2 regions of the Paenibacillus sp. P3E genome follow, and region 1 is predicted to be linked to the other one. Evidence: riboswitches for the same ligand, from Rfam matches in the RefSeq annotation. Region 1 holds a riboswitch; the other holds the start of a gene.
What was found. A riboswitch is a leader RNA that binds a small molecule or an ion and turns the genes downstream of it on or off. The one in region 1 is predicted to bind cyclic di-GMP.
Positions count from the first base shown of each region.

Region 2: another riboswitch for cyclic di-GMP. It lies ahead of A3842_RS05225 (anti-repressor SinI family protein); the one in region 1 lies ahead of A3842_RS28895 (S-layer homology domain-containing protein).

Region 1 is NZ_LVWH01000223.1:8,158-13,827, reverse strand. Features, by position in the region: gene A3842_RS28905 (ABC transporter ATP-binding protein) at 17-1,060, shown strand; gene A3842_RS32765 (hypothetical protein) at 1,612-1,779, opposite strand; gene A3842_RS28900 (DUF6953 family protein) at 1,814-2,050, shown strand; cyclic di-GMP riboswitch class I at 2,303-2,395, shown strand; gene A3842_RS28895 (S-layer homology domain-containing protein) at 2,447-4,531, shown strand; gene A3842_RS28890 (DUF6531 domain-containing protein) at 4,557-5,670, shown strand, end outside.
Region 2 is NZ_LVWH01000033.1:2,208-7,877, forward strand. Features, by position in the region: gene A3842_RS05215 (TasA family protein) at 1-387, shown strand, start outside; gene A3842_RS05220 (helix-turn-helix domain-containing protein) at 784-1,116, shown strand; gene A3842_RS05225 (anti-repressor SinI family protein) at 1,211-1,366, opposite strand; cyclic di-GMP riboswitch class I at 1,395-1,488, opposite strand; gene A3842_RS05230 (2-oxoglutarate dehydrogenase E1 component) at 1,926-4,796, shown strand; gene odhB (2-oxoglutarate dehydrogenase complex dihydrolipoyllysine-residue succinyltransferase) at 4,848-5,670, shown strand, end outside.

The DNA.
Region 1 (5,670 bases):
TAAGGGGGATAAAGGAATGGAAGATTATCTGAAGCTGGAAGGTGTCCGCAAAAGCTTTGGTGATACGCCTGTGCTGGCTGGAGTAGATCTGAACATCGCAGAGGGGGAGCTGATCACGCTGCTGGGCCCTTCCGGCTGCGGCAAAAGCACGCTCCTGCGCTGCATCGCCGGGCTGACTGAGCTGGACAGCGGCAGTATCAGGCTCGCGGACAAGGAGCTGACGAAGCTGCCGCCGCGCAGCAGGGATGTGGGCATGGTGTTCCAATCCTATGCGCTGTTCCCCAATCTGACCGTCAGCCAGAATGTGGAATACGGAATGCGCATGCGCGGCGTTGCACCGGCGGCACGGCGCAGCCGGTGCGAAGAACTGCTGGCGCTGGTCGATCTCGAAGACAAGCGCGGTGTCTATCCGCAGGCGCTGTCCGGTGGACAGCAGCAGCGGGTGGCGCTGGCGCGCTCGCTGGCCGTCCAGCCGAAGCTGCTGCTGCTGGACGAACCGCTCAGCGCGCTCGACGCCAAAATCCGCAAGAATCTGCGCGCGGAAATCCGCGATATTCAGCGGCGGCTGGGCATGACGACGCTGTTCGTGACCCACGACCAGGAGGAAGCGCTGATCCTCTCGGACCGGATCTGCATCATGAACCAGGGGCGCATGGTGCAGGAAGGTTCCCCGGAGCAGCTGTACACAGCGCCCCGCACAGAATTCGCGGCCCGGTTCATGGGCAGCTATAACGTATTCAACCGGGCGGAGGCACTCGCGCTGTTCCGCAGGATCGACAGCCGCTCCGACCGTTTTGCAATCCGCCCCGAGGCGGTAACCCTGCTGGCTGAAGGTGAAGCAATTCAGGATGATGCGGATGGCATGGTGGATGTACGCGGACAGGTTCAGTCCGTGTCGATTCTGGGCAATATCATCCGCGCCACGGTCATGGCCGAGGGGATCAGTCTGACCGTAGACCTGCTGAATGACGGCCGCTGGCTGCGGGTTCGGGAAGGGGATTGTGTGACCCTGTTGCTTGATCCCTCCCAGCTGCTGCATCTGGAGCAGGAGGGGGCGTAGAGGCGGGGATATAAGTCCTGACTCCAAGGCTTAGCGTCGATCCTTTCGCTGGAATGGACGTTTGCTATGTGTATCGCTCAACATTCTTAAACTATGATTACTTTTCGTTGATATACAAATTTATGTGGAAAAACTACCACTAATCAGCTGGCATTACGATATCGCAGCACTGAAGTGGAAAAAGTAAAACTAAAAATCTACTTTCAGCCCGAATTATCCATATTGATCAATATTAAGTGGATTAATTCCAACTAATGCTAGTATTACTACGATTTATCGGAAATTAAGTGTATAAATTCCAACTAATCTCCATCGTGCATAGATGAGCTAGCATTTTCGTTCAGCATAAACGGTATAGAGTTGATTTAGAATCGATCTCTGTGCATCAATGAATCTCTGTAGGAACAGAGAATTCATTGGGTAGTGTATTCTAATTCTTAAATTCGGCTTATACACCGCCAAGCAGCGAACATGCGCGGGGAGGAGGAAGAGTGAGCGCCTGATTTCACTTCTTTCACTTCTTCCGCTTCTTCCACTTCTTCTAATCCTTTCTATGCAAACCCGTTCTGCCCGAATGGCCTTGACTGTTGCCCGTCCGTCGTGCTGTTCATTCCCCGTTCTTGTTCTTCGGCCCGCCTCTTCGCTCTCCACTGTCCCGTCTCTTGCCCTGTCCAGTGAACCTCCCGAGTGACCATATTCATGCTATAATGGGAAGGCATTGTAGAGGGATTTACAGGAAGGAGCAGTACCCTGATGGAAGTAACTGCACAAGAGGTAGCGGAGTGGATGGTCAAGGAGATCCGTTTTACGGGAACCCTGTACCAGACCGCTGCGATTGAATATGTGAAGGCTAATTTTGGCGAGCAGTTTGTATTTGTGAATGAGAACGGGAATGCTTCGTTGTCCAAGGATGTGAAGAAGGCCTTCCGCAAGCTGCACGGCGGAAGAATCGCCTGGGACCGTGACGGATTCCTGTGGGCATGGACTTGAAATATGCCCCCGGGCCAGCTATGATGCTGGTGACCGTTGAAGCCCTTTTTGCTTGTCCAGTAGAAGAAGTATAGAAGCTGACTATAAACCACATGCGGGGCATCTCCTACATGTGGTTTTTTTCTATGTCCAAATCCCTAAAAAAGGAAAAAATAGAACATCTTAATTCTACAGGAATAAATTCCGATAATGATAGAGTCCTGTACATCGAAAGTCACGAATACATAAGGGTAAAGGGACTGAAAACCGAGTTTGGAACAAAGGCAAATCCGTACGAAAGTCGGAGACGCAAAGCCACGGGCCTACTTCATCCGGGAAGGATGTTAGGGCAGCCGGGCCGCTCAAGGCACTTGGTTTTTTGGCGTGCCTACAAATAGTGCTGGGGGAGAGAAGTGAATGAGGTTGGAAAGGGAAATGAAGTTGTCGCGGCCCCTTGTGGCCGCAGTGGCGGTGGTATGTATGCTTGGAGGCCTGTTAAGCGGGGGGTTCAGCATGAAGCAGGTCTCGGCAGCGGGGACAGATCCGGGCAGAACGGACTACAGTGTATCCGGTGACCGGATCGTATGGCTGGAAGCAGATGCAGGCGGGGTCAAACAGGTGCACGCGCTGAATCAATCCAGTGGTGCGGGTACGGTACTTACGACGAGCTCATCCGCCAAGGACGCCCCTTCTGTGGGCGGCAGTATTGCCGTGTGGGCGGACAAGGGAACGGAGCAGGAAGCTTCCCTGAACTGGGATATCTACTCTGCAAATCTTGCAACAGGCACCCGCATCAAGCTTAACAAGCAGTCCGGCCAATATGGGAATCCGACTACGGATGGAGTTGGCGTGGTCTGGTACGAGCGCAAAAATTACGGCAGCATGATCTATCATGATCTGGCTACGGGGGTTGAAGCCGACCTCGGCGAAGGACGGTTCCCGGTACTGGCAGGTGGAGATGTGGTGTATAAGAATGCCCGTGACGGGGGCCTCAGTCTGCTGGATGTAAGCAGTGGAGTCACGCGTGCGCTTATTAGTCTGGGCGGAGCGAATTACGTGGACTGGTTTGTTTTTAACGGGAGCCATGTGCTGTTTAAGCAAAAGAACGGCGCCTCTGAGAGTAAGTATGTGCTTCTGAATATCAAAGACCTGACGGCACAGCCTGTGGATCTCACGGAGATGAAGCCTGGAGGAACAGAGTATGCCTTCATGTCCATAGGCGGAGGACAGGCCGTTTTTCAAGAGGATGTTAACGGTGCAGTTACGCTGCAGCAGGTGGATCTCTCTACTTATGCAGTGAAGCCTTTGCCGGCGGTACCGGCCGGGGCGAAGCTGATCGGAATTAACGGAAGTAAGCTGTTGTACAGCAAGAAAGACGACTACATAGAATCAGTGGAATTAAAAGATGGAAACCTCCCGACTCCAAGTCCGGGAACAACTCCATCCCCGGGTACAACGCCAAATCCAGGTACCGGCTCGAACTCGGGCTCAACCCCGGAAGTGAAGATCCCTGTAATAACCGGAGCCAAGGATAGTCAGGTTATCGGCAGTGCTGGCGGTATCTTGTCTGTACTGAATGGCTTGGCGCGGCTGGAGATTTCAGCAGGAACCTTCAAGGATAATACCACTGTAAGCTTGGCCCAGGCAGAGCTGGAGACACAGGCACTGATCGACGCAAACGGCAAAAAACTGCTGAAGGCAGGTTCCGCCTGGCAGATACAAGCGAGTTCTCCATTTCTGATCCCGGCCAAACTGGCGGTTCAATATCCCAAGGAAGAGCCTTGGACGACAAGTCGTGAGAAGCTTGGAATCTACAGCTACAATCCGGCAAAAGGCAACTGGACCTATATCGGGGGAGTGACTGCAGCGGAGAATGGATTTGTGCAGGCCAAGATTACAGCCTCCGGACTGTATGCGGTTATGCTGCGTGATATTGATTTCACAGATTTGTCAGGCCATTGGGCACAGCAACAGGTAGAGGTACTCGCCGCAAGAGGAATCGTGAACGGGATGAACGGAACCGTGTATGCGCCAAAAGGTATTTTGACCCGGGCGGAATTCACGAAGCTGCTGGCAGCAGCTCTTCAGTTGCAGCCGGTGCAGCCGGATACGGCGACCTTCCGTGATGTCCCAGCGGCGAACTGGTCTTACCCTTATGTGGAGGCGGCAGCCAAGGCCGGAATCGTAACCGGCGAAGCCGGACTATTTCATGGTAATGATCCGCTGACCCGTGAACAGATGATGGTGATGCTAATGCGGGCGATTGACAGCACTACGGGCAACAAGGCTACTGCTGCGGATGCGGTCAAGCGTGAGGCTGGACTCTCCGGATTCAAGGATAATGACAGCATTAGCGCATGGGCACGGGAATCTGTAGCTGCTGCAGTCGAGAAGAAGCTGGTGCAGGGCAGCGCACAGCTTTTGAAGCCTAAGCATTCATCCACGAGAGCCGAGGCGGCTGTCATTATGTACAAGCTGCTGGCCGAGTTGAAATTACTCTAACTTATAACGGATAGGAGATCAGTCTATGACATTTCGAAAGATAACAAGGAAGTGGCGCAGCGGTAGTATGAAAACACGTGTGAACCTTATGCTTGCGCTGCTGCTGGTCCTCTCTTACGTCCCGGTTGTTCCGGGACTTACCAAGCTCACCTCATCAGCCTTTGCGGCGACCAACATGCGGATTGAGCCCAGTGAGCTGAGCCCGGGACCCGGTAAAAGTGTTGAAATCTCGTTCAGCTTCAATGCGGCGGATGACGGCCAGGAGTCTCACAAGACCAACATCAACCTGTGTACTCCGCAAAAAGACGGTTCTGCCCCGCTCCTGGGGGATCTGATTACGAGCGGAGATTATCAAACGAAACAGAACGGTCAATACATCGTTCACAAATATCAGTGGGATGGCAAGATTGGAGGCGTACCGCTGGAGGAAGGGCGTTATAACGTCTGCATCTCTCCTGCCGAATATAACGGAGTTGGCGTATACTACGGGCAAATTGCCAGCTTCGAAATTCTTGGCGGCGACGAAGTAGCCCCTCCGGCAGCATTGCAGATCAAACCTGCTGCCTCTGGACAATCTGTGGTATCCGGAACTGCTGAACCAGGAACCCTGCTTGAATTAGAGCTCTACTATCCATCCAGTAGGGAGGAAAAGCTGTTCTCCAATATTGCAGTCAATAACGCAGGACAATGGAGCCAGCAGATCGGGATCACACCGGGTGAAGCCGCGCATATCACGGCGAGAGCGAAGAAAGACGGCAAGCTCTCAGGGTATTCGGAGCCGCTTGCGGTGCTGCGTGCACCTATGCCTGCTTTTTCAATCAGCTGGGAAGCCCTGGCGGCTTATTATTATAAGCTGGATACGGTGCAAGCCATGAAGGAGAAGGCACAAGACATTGCCGTCCTGAACCAGTCTGCTGCTTCCTCGGGAACGGTCAGCGGACTGAGCTCCATTCTGCTGGTCAATCCGCAAACTACCCGGAATATCTCCAGCGGCGATCTGACGCAATTTACGGAAGCTGCCATTCATGACCGGCTGCGGATCGTGAACCCGTCCGGACAGGCGCCGGTTGATCCGGCCCGGGGTGATTTTGTCTACTCGACAGATTCAATTACATTGCAGGCATTGATGCCGCTGCAAT
Region 2 (5,670 bases), on a different contig from region 1:
GGAACCCTGGACATCGGCTCAGTATTGCTGAAGACCACTACAGAGATTACAGATACGCTCGGCGACAACAACGGTGTCGATCTCAGCAAATTCATCAAGGTTAAATTCCTGAAGAATAATGATAAAGGAACCATTCTCACACCGGAGGTTGTCGTATACGAAACCACACTGGATGCCCTGAAGAGCCAAACCCCCGATCTTGTAAACAATACCGGTCTGGATCAAATCTGGACGGAAGCCGACGGTATCAAAGCTCAGAGCAGCGACAGCTTTACAGTCAAGTTCGAATTCGTTGACAATGGTGAAGCACAGAACTATTTCCAAAAGGATAAGCTGAAGCTGACTTGGAACTTCGAGGCCAAACAAGGCCCTAAAAAAGATTATTAATTCATAACGGACTGCATTCTGAAGCAGCCTACCCTGATTCCGAAGCCGGAGCAGATTAGGCTGTTTTTTCTTTGTAACGATTGATTTTTGTCCATTTTACGGAAATTTGTTATACTGATAAAAAGAAACGTCTTCGCCGTCCTCCGAAAGAGGCGGTATCCGTTTCTCCATAAATAGAAGGACAATGTATAGCGTCAAGCATATACATTCTTATATTTCAATTGGAAACGGCTACGTCGTCTTTTACAAGCTTATGCTTCCGAAGCAGCAATACTACGTATCGCCTTCAAATAGCCGTTTCAGCGAGAAATATAAGGATGATTGATGGCATAGAACAGTTAAATCCTTATATTTTAACAATAAGTACGGAGGGGCGTTGTAATCGTGCCGGATAATATGGGAAGTCGCATCCACCAACTCCGTCTGGAAAAAGGCTGGTCCTTATCCGAATTAGCGGACAAGTCAGATGTGGCAAAATCATACTTAAGCAATGTAGAAAGAAATATCCAATCCAACCCCTCTATTCAATTCATCGAAAAAATCGCCGATGCGCTCCAGGTGTCTATCCACAGCCTGCTCTATGGCGAGCCCTCAGAGACTGACGAATCCGCACTAGATGGCGAATGGTTCCGGCTCGTTCAAGAAGCCATGGCTTCCGGCATAAGCAAACGGGAATTCAAAGAATTCCTCGATTATCAAAAATGGCGGCTAGAGCAAAAGGATCAATAACGGGCGGTTGTCCTAAGGCTCCAGCGATACAGAAAAGGGCACAGCGTCTGGCGCTGTGCCCTTTTCTGTATGTATTCCCGCAAAGTAAACGCCCCTACATTACCTGCAACGTTGTCTTTTCACTTAAAAACTGGCGGATTTCATCTGCCCCGATGCCTGCTTTCTTCGCCGACATCAGCAAATACACCCATTCTAGATCCAGATCACCCATCAGCAGTTCTCCGTCATTCCCCTGGTTGGACTTATCCAAGATATCTCCTCCTAGAATTTTTGCGTCCCCAGGCAGTCCGGCCGTCGTAGTAGTTGAAGCCTTTCTACATTAGACCCGAGACTTTGTGTCCCTGCCTTTCAGCAGGTTTACCCTTTACTGGATCCTTTACATGAAAGGATCTGGTTAGAAAACAATGAAACCGTTATCCGCAATAACATTATATAAGTTCTCACGAGAAAAGTGTGTCGATTTATGGAAATTTTTTATGACAAGTAGTGCAAAAGAACAGTTTTTTTTGCTGGGATTTGTCCAATAGATATGACTTTAGGAACTATTCATGAAGCCTTCGGTGGCATCCATGGGTAATTATTACCGGATCACCCTGTTCACATCCAGCTTCAGGTAACCGATATCCGTTTTCCATCATTTGAGGACTGAATCATGCCGTTTTGCGAACGGATTCCCCGAAAGTATGAATTGATTACACGCCTTGAAAGTAGCACAATAAGATGAGGAATGAAACCGCAACCATCGCAGCTCCACTGGGCGCCCAAGCCTCATGCCGCACGTGGAGTTCATCCGTTAGGAGGATGTATTCATGGCAGTTAAAGAGCCCTATAACGAATCCATTTGGAGTAAGTATCACGGCCCCAATCTGGGCTACATTCAAGAGAAATATGAGCAATTTGTTCATGATCCTTCATCCGTAGAACATCATTACCGCGATTTGTTTACCGTTTCCGGCCCTCCTCCGCTCGCTCCGGATGCCGTTCAGGCTCCGCAGCCGGCCCTTTCGGGAGACACCGAGTGGCTGAGAAAGGCCGTACGAGCTTCCAAGCTAATCGCCAATATTCGTATATATGGCCATATGGCCGCCAATATCGATCCGCTGGAGCAGGTTAACAGCCCTATGGCGAAATGGCTGGATTATGAAACCTATGACTTGACCCGCGAGGACCTGATTGCCTTGCCTGCCTCGCTGATCTGGGAGAATGCGCCGCCGGATGTTCATACCGCATGGGATGCCGTTCACCGGATGCGTCAGGCATATACGCAGACTATCGCCTACGAATTCGGACATGTGCATGACGAACAGGAGCTTCGCTGGCTGAACGGTCAGGCGGAGTCTACAAGCTCCCCCGCGCCGCTGAACAATACCGAGCGCAAGGAGCTGCTGAACCGCCTGATCCAGGTAGAGCAGTTCGAGACCTTCCTGCATAAGACCTTTGTCGGCCAAAAACGCTTCAGCCTGGAAGGCAATGACGCGCTGGTGCCCATGCTGGACGAGATTGTCCGTGCCGCCGCGCATGATGGTGCAGAGCATATCCTGATGGGCATGGCCCACCGCGGACGTCTGAATGTACTGGCTCATATTCTCGGGAAGCCCTATGATATTATTTTCTCGGAATTCCATCATTCTCCGAACAAGGAGCTTTTCCCTTCCGAAGGCTCCATGGGCATTAACTACGGCTGGACCGGCGATGTGAAATACCATTTGGGTGCTGACCGCGCCGTGCGCGAGGGCGAGACCGTCCGTACCCGTATTACACTGGCCAATAACCCGAGCCATCTGGAATTCGTCAACCCTGTCGTTGAAGGCTTTACACGTGCAGCTCAGGAAGACCGGAATTCCCCGGGTTTGCCGCAGCTCGACACGAACAAGGCCATGGCTGTACTGATGCACGGGGATGCCGCTTTTCCGGGCGAAGGAATTGTTGCGGAAACGCTCAACATCGGCAAGCTCAAAGGGTACTCCAACGGCGGTACGGTGCATATTATCGTCAATAACCGGATCGGATTCACTACCGAAAGTGAAGATTCCCGTTCCACCCATTATGCCAGTGACCTTGCCAAAGGCTATGAAATCCCTGTGGTTCACGTCAATGCCGATGATCCGGAGGCCTGCATCTCCGCTGTCCGCCTGGCTAGCGCCTACCGCAATCAATTTAAGAAGGATTTCGTGATCGATCTGATTGGATACCGCCGCCACGGTCATAATGAGATGGATGATCCTGAAACCACCCAGCCGATTGTGTATGGCAGAGTGCGTAACCATCCGACCGTCTATCGTGTCTATGCGGAACGCCTGCAGCGGGAGAAGATCATCACGGCAGATGATGTGAACCAGATGAACCTTGATGCGGAAAAAGTGCTTCAGGAAGCCTTCGACCTGATGAAGGATGGCAAGCGCAAGAACGGAGAAGCCAAAACCTCGGTACCGCTCGAAACGGAAGCAACTCAGCCGCAATCCACGGCGGTGCAGCTGGAGCAACTGCAGCTGATCAACCGGGAACTGCTGACGGTACCGGACGGCTTCAAGGTCTATCCGAAGCTGGAGCGAATTCTGCAGCGCCGCAAGGATGCGCTGAAGGACGGAGAACGGGTAGACTGGGCACTGGCCGAAACGCTGGCATTCGCCACTATCCTGAAGGACGGTACACCGATCCGCCTGAGCGGCCAGGATTCCCAGCGTGGAACCTTCGCCCACCGTCATCTGGTGCTGCACGACAGCGAGACAGGTGCACTGTTCTCTCCGCTGCACCAGCTTAGCGATTCCAAGGCATCCTTCGGGGTGTACAACAGCCCGCTCTCAGAAGCCTCGGTACTCGGCTACGAATACGGCTACAATGTGTTCGCGCCAGAAACCTTCGTGATCTGGGAAGCACAGTATGGCGATTTCGCCAATGCTGCTCAGGTTATTATCGACCAGTTCATTGCTGCCGGACGCGCGAAATGGACCCAACGCAGCAATCTGACGATCCTGCTGCCGCATGGATATGAAGGGCAAGGCCCTGAGCACTCCAGTGCCCGGCTGGAACGGTATCTGCAGCTCTCCGCTGAGGAGAACTGGACTGTGGCGAACCTGAGCTCCGCAGCGCAGTATTTTCATCTTCTGCGCCGCCAGGCAGCCTTGTGCGGCAAGGGAGAGGCCCGCCCGCTCGTGATCATGGCTCCGAAGAGCCTGATCCGCAACCCGCGCAGCACCTCCTCCGGAGCCGAGCTGGCTTCCGGCGGATTCCAGCCTGTACTTTCCGAGCCGCTTCTTGGCGGCAGTCCCGGGGAGATCAAACGGCTGGTAGTGTGCAGCGGCAAGGTGACTCTCGATCTGCAGACGGAGCTGGAGGCCGCCAAGGATCAAGACTGGTCCTGGCTGCATATCCTCCGTCTGGAGCAGCTCTATCCATTCCCTGAACGGGAACTGGCTGCACACCTCAGTGCGATGGGTTCCCTTACGGAAATTGTGTGGCTGCAGGAAGAACCGAAGAACATGGGCGGCTGGAGTTATGCCGAGCCCCGGCTGCGGGCCATCGCCCCGCAGAACGTCAAGGTGCAGTATATCGGCCGTCCGGAGCGATCCAGCCCGGCTAGCGGATATGCGGACGTGCATACTTTTGAGCAGCGTCGTATAGTAACAGAAGCCCTGAAATTGAACTCGCAAGTACAAGCGGCTGTACCGTCTTCCAGATAGAGGGCGGTGTCTCGGTAACGTAAACTATTCTATTTGGGGAGGTAAGGGCCTGTGTCCGAAATTAAAGTACCTGATTTGGGCGAATCTATTTCCGAAGGAACGATCTACAAATGGCTGGTAAAAGAGGGGGATACGGTCGGTCAGGGGGATGTGCTCGCTGAACTGGAGACTGATAAGGTCAACCTGGAGATCAGCGCGGAGGAGGACGGCGTCATCTCCTCCATCCTGCGCCAGGCCGGCGAGAATGTAGCCGTCGGCGAAGCGATCGGCATCATCGGCAGCGGCGCCGGTACGGCAGGCGCCGAAGCGCCGCAGAGCGCTGCGGCCGGCAAGCCGGAGGCTCCTGCTGCGAGCAGCGAAGCCCCAGCGGCTGCCGCACCGCAGGCAACGGCGCCAGCTTCCCCCGCCGCACCCGATGCAGCGGCGGCGGGCACTGCGGCCCTGGCTTCGCCGGGGGCGCGCAAGCTCGCGCGGGAGCGGGGCATCGACCTCGGCGAGGTCAGTGCCCGCGACCCCATCGGCCGGATCGCTACGGCCGATGTGAAGGGCCATGGCGCAGCCGGGCCGGAGGCCGCTGCGCCAAGCGCTCCGGCGGCAGCGGCCGCGCCTGCGCCGGTGAAGCCTGCGGCGGCAAGCTCCGCGCCGCAGGAGGAAGGCAAAGCCGTCGAGCGCAAGCGCATGTCGCGCAGACGGCTGACCATCGCGAGCCGCCTCGTCGAGGCGCAGCACACCGCGGCCATGCTGACCACCTTCAACGAGGTGGACATGACCGCGATTCTCGACATCCGCAAGCGCCGCAAGGATGCCTTCAAAGAGAAGCATGATGTCGGACTCGGCTTCATGTCCTTCTTCACCAAAGCGGTGATCGGCGCAC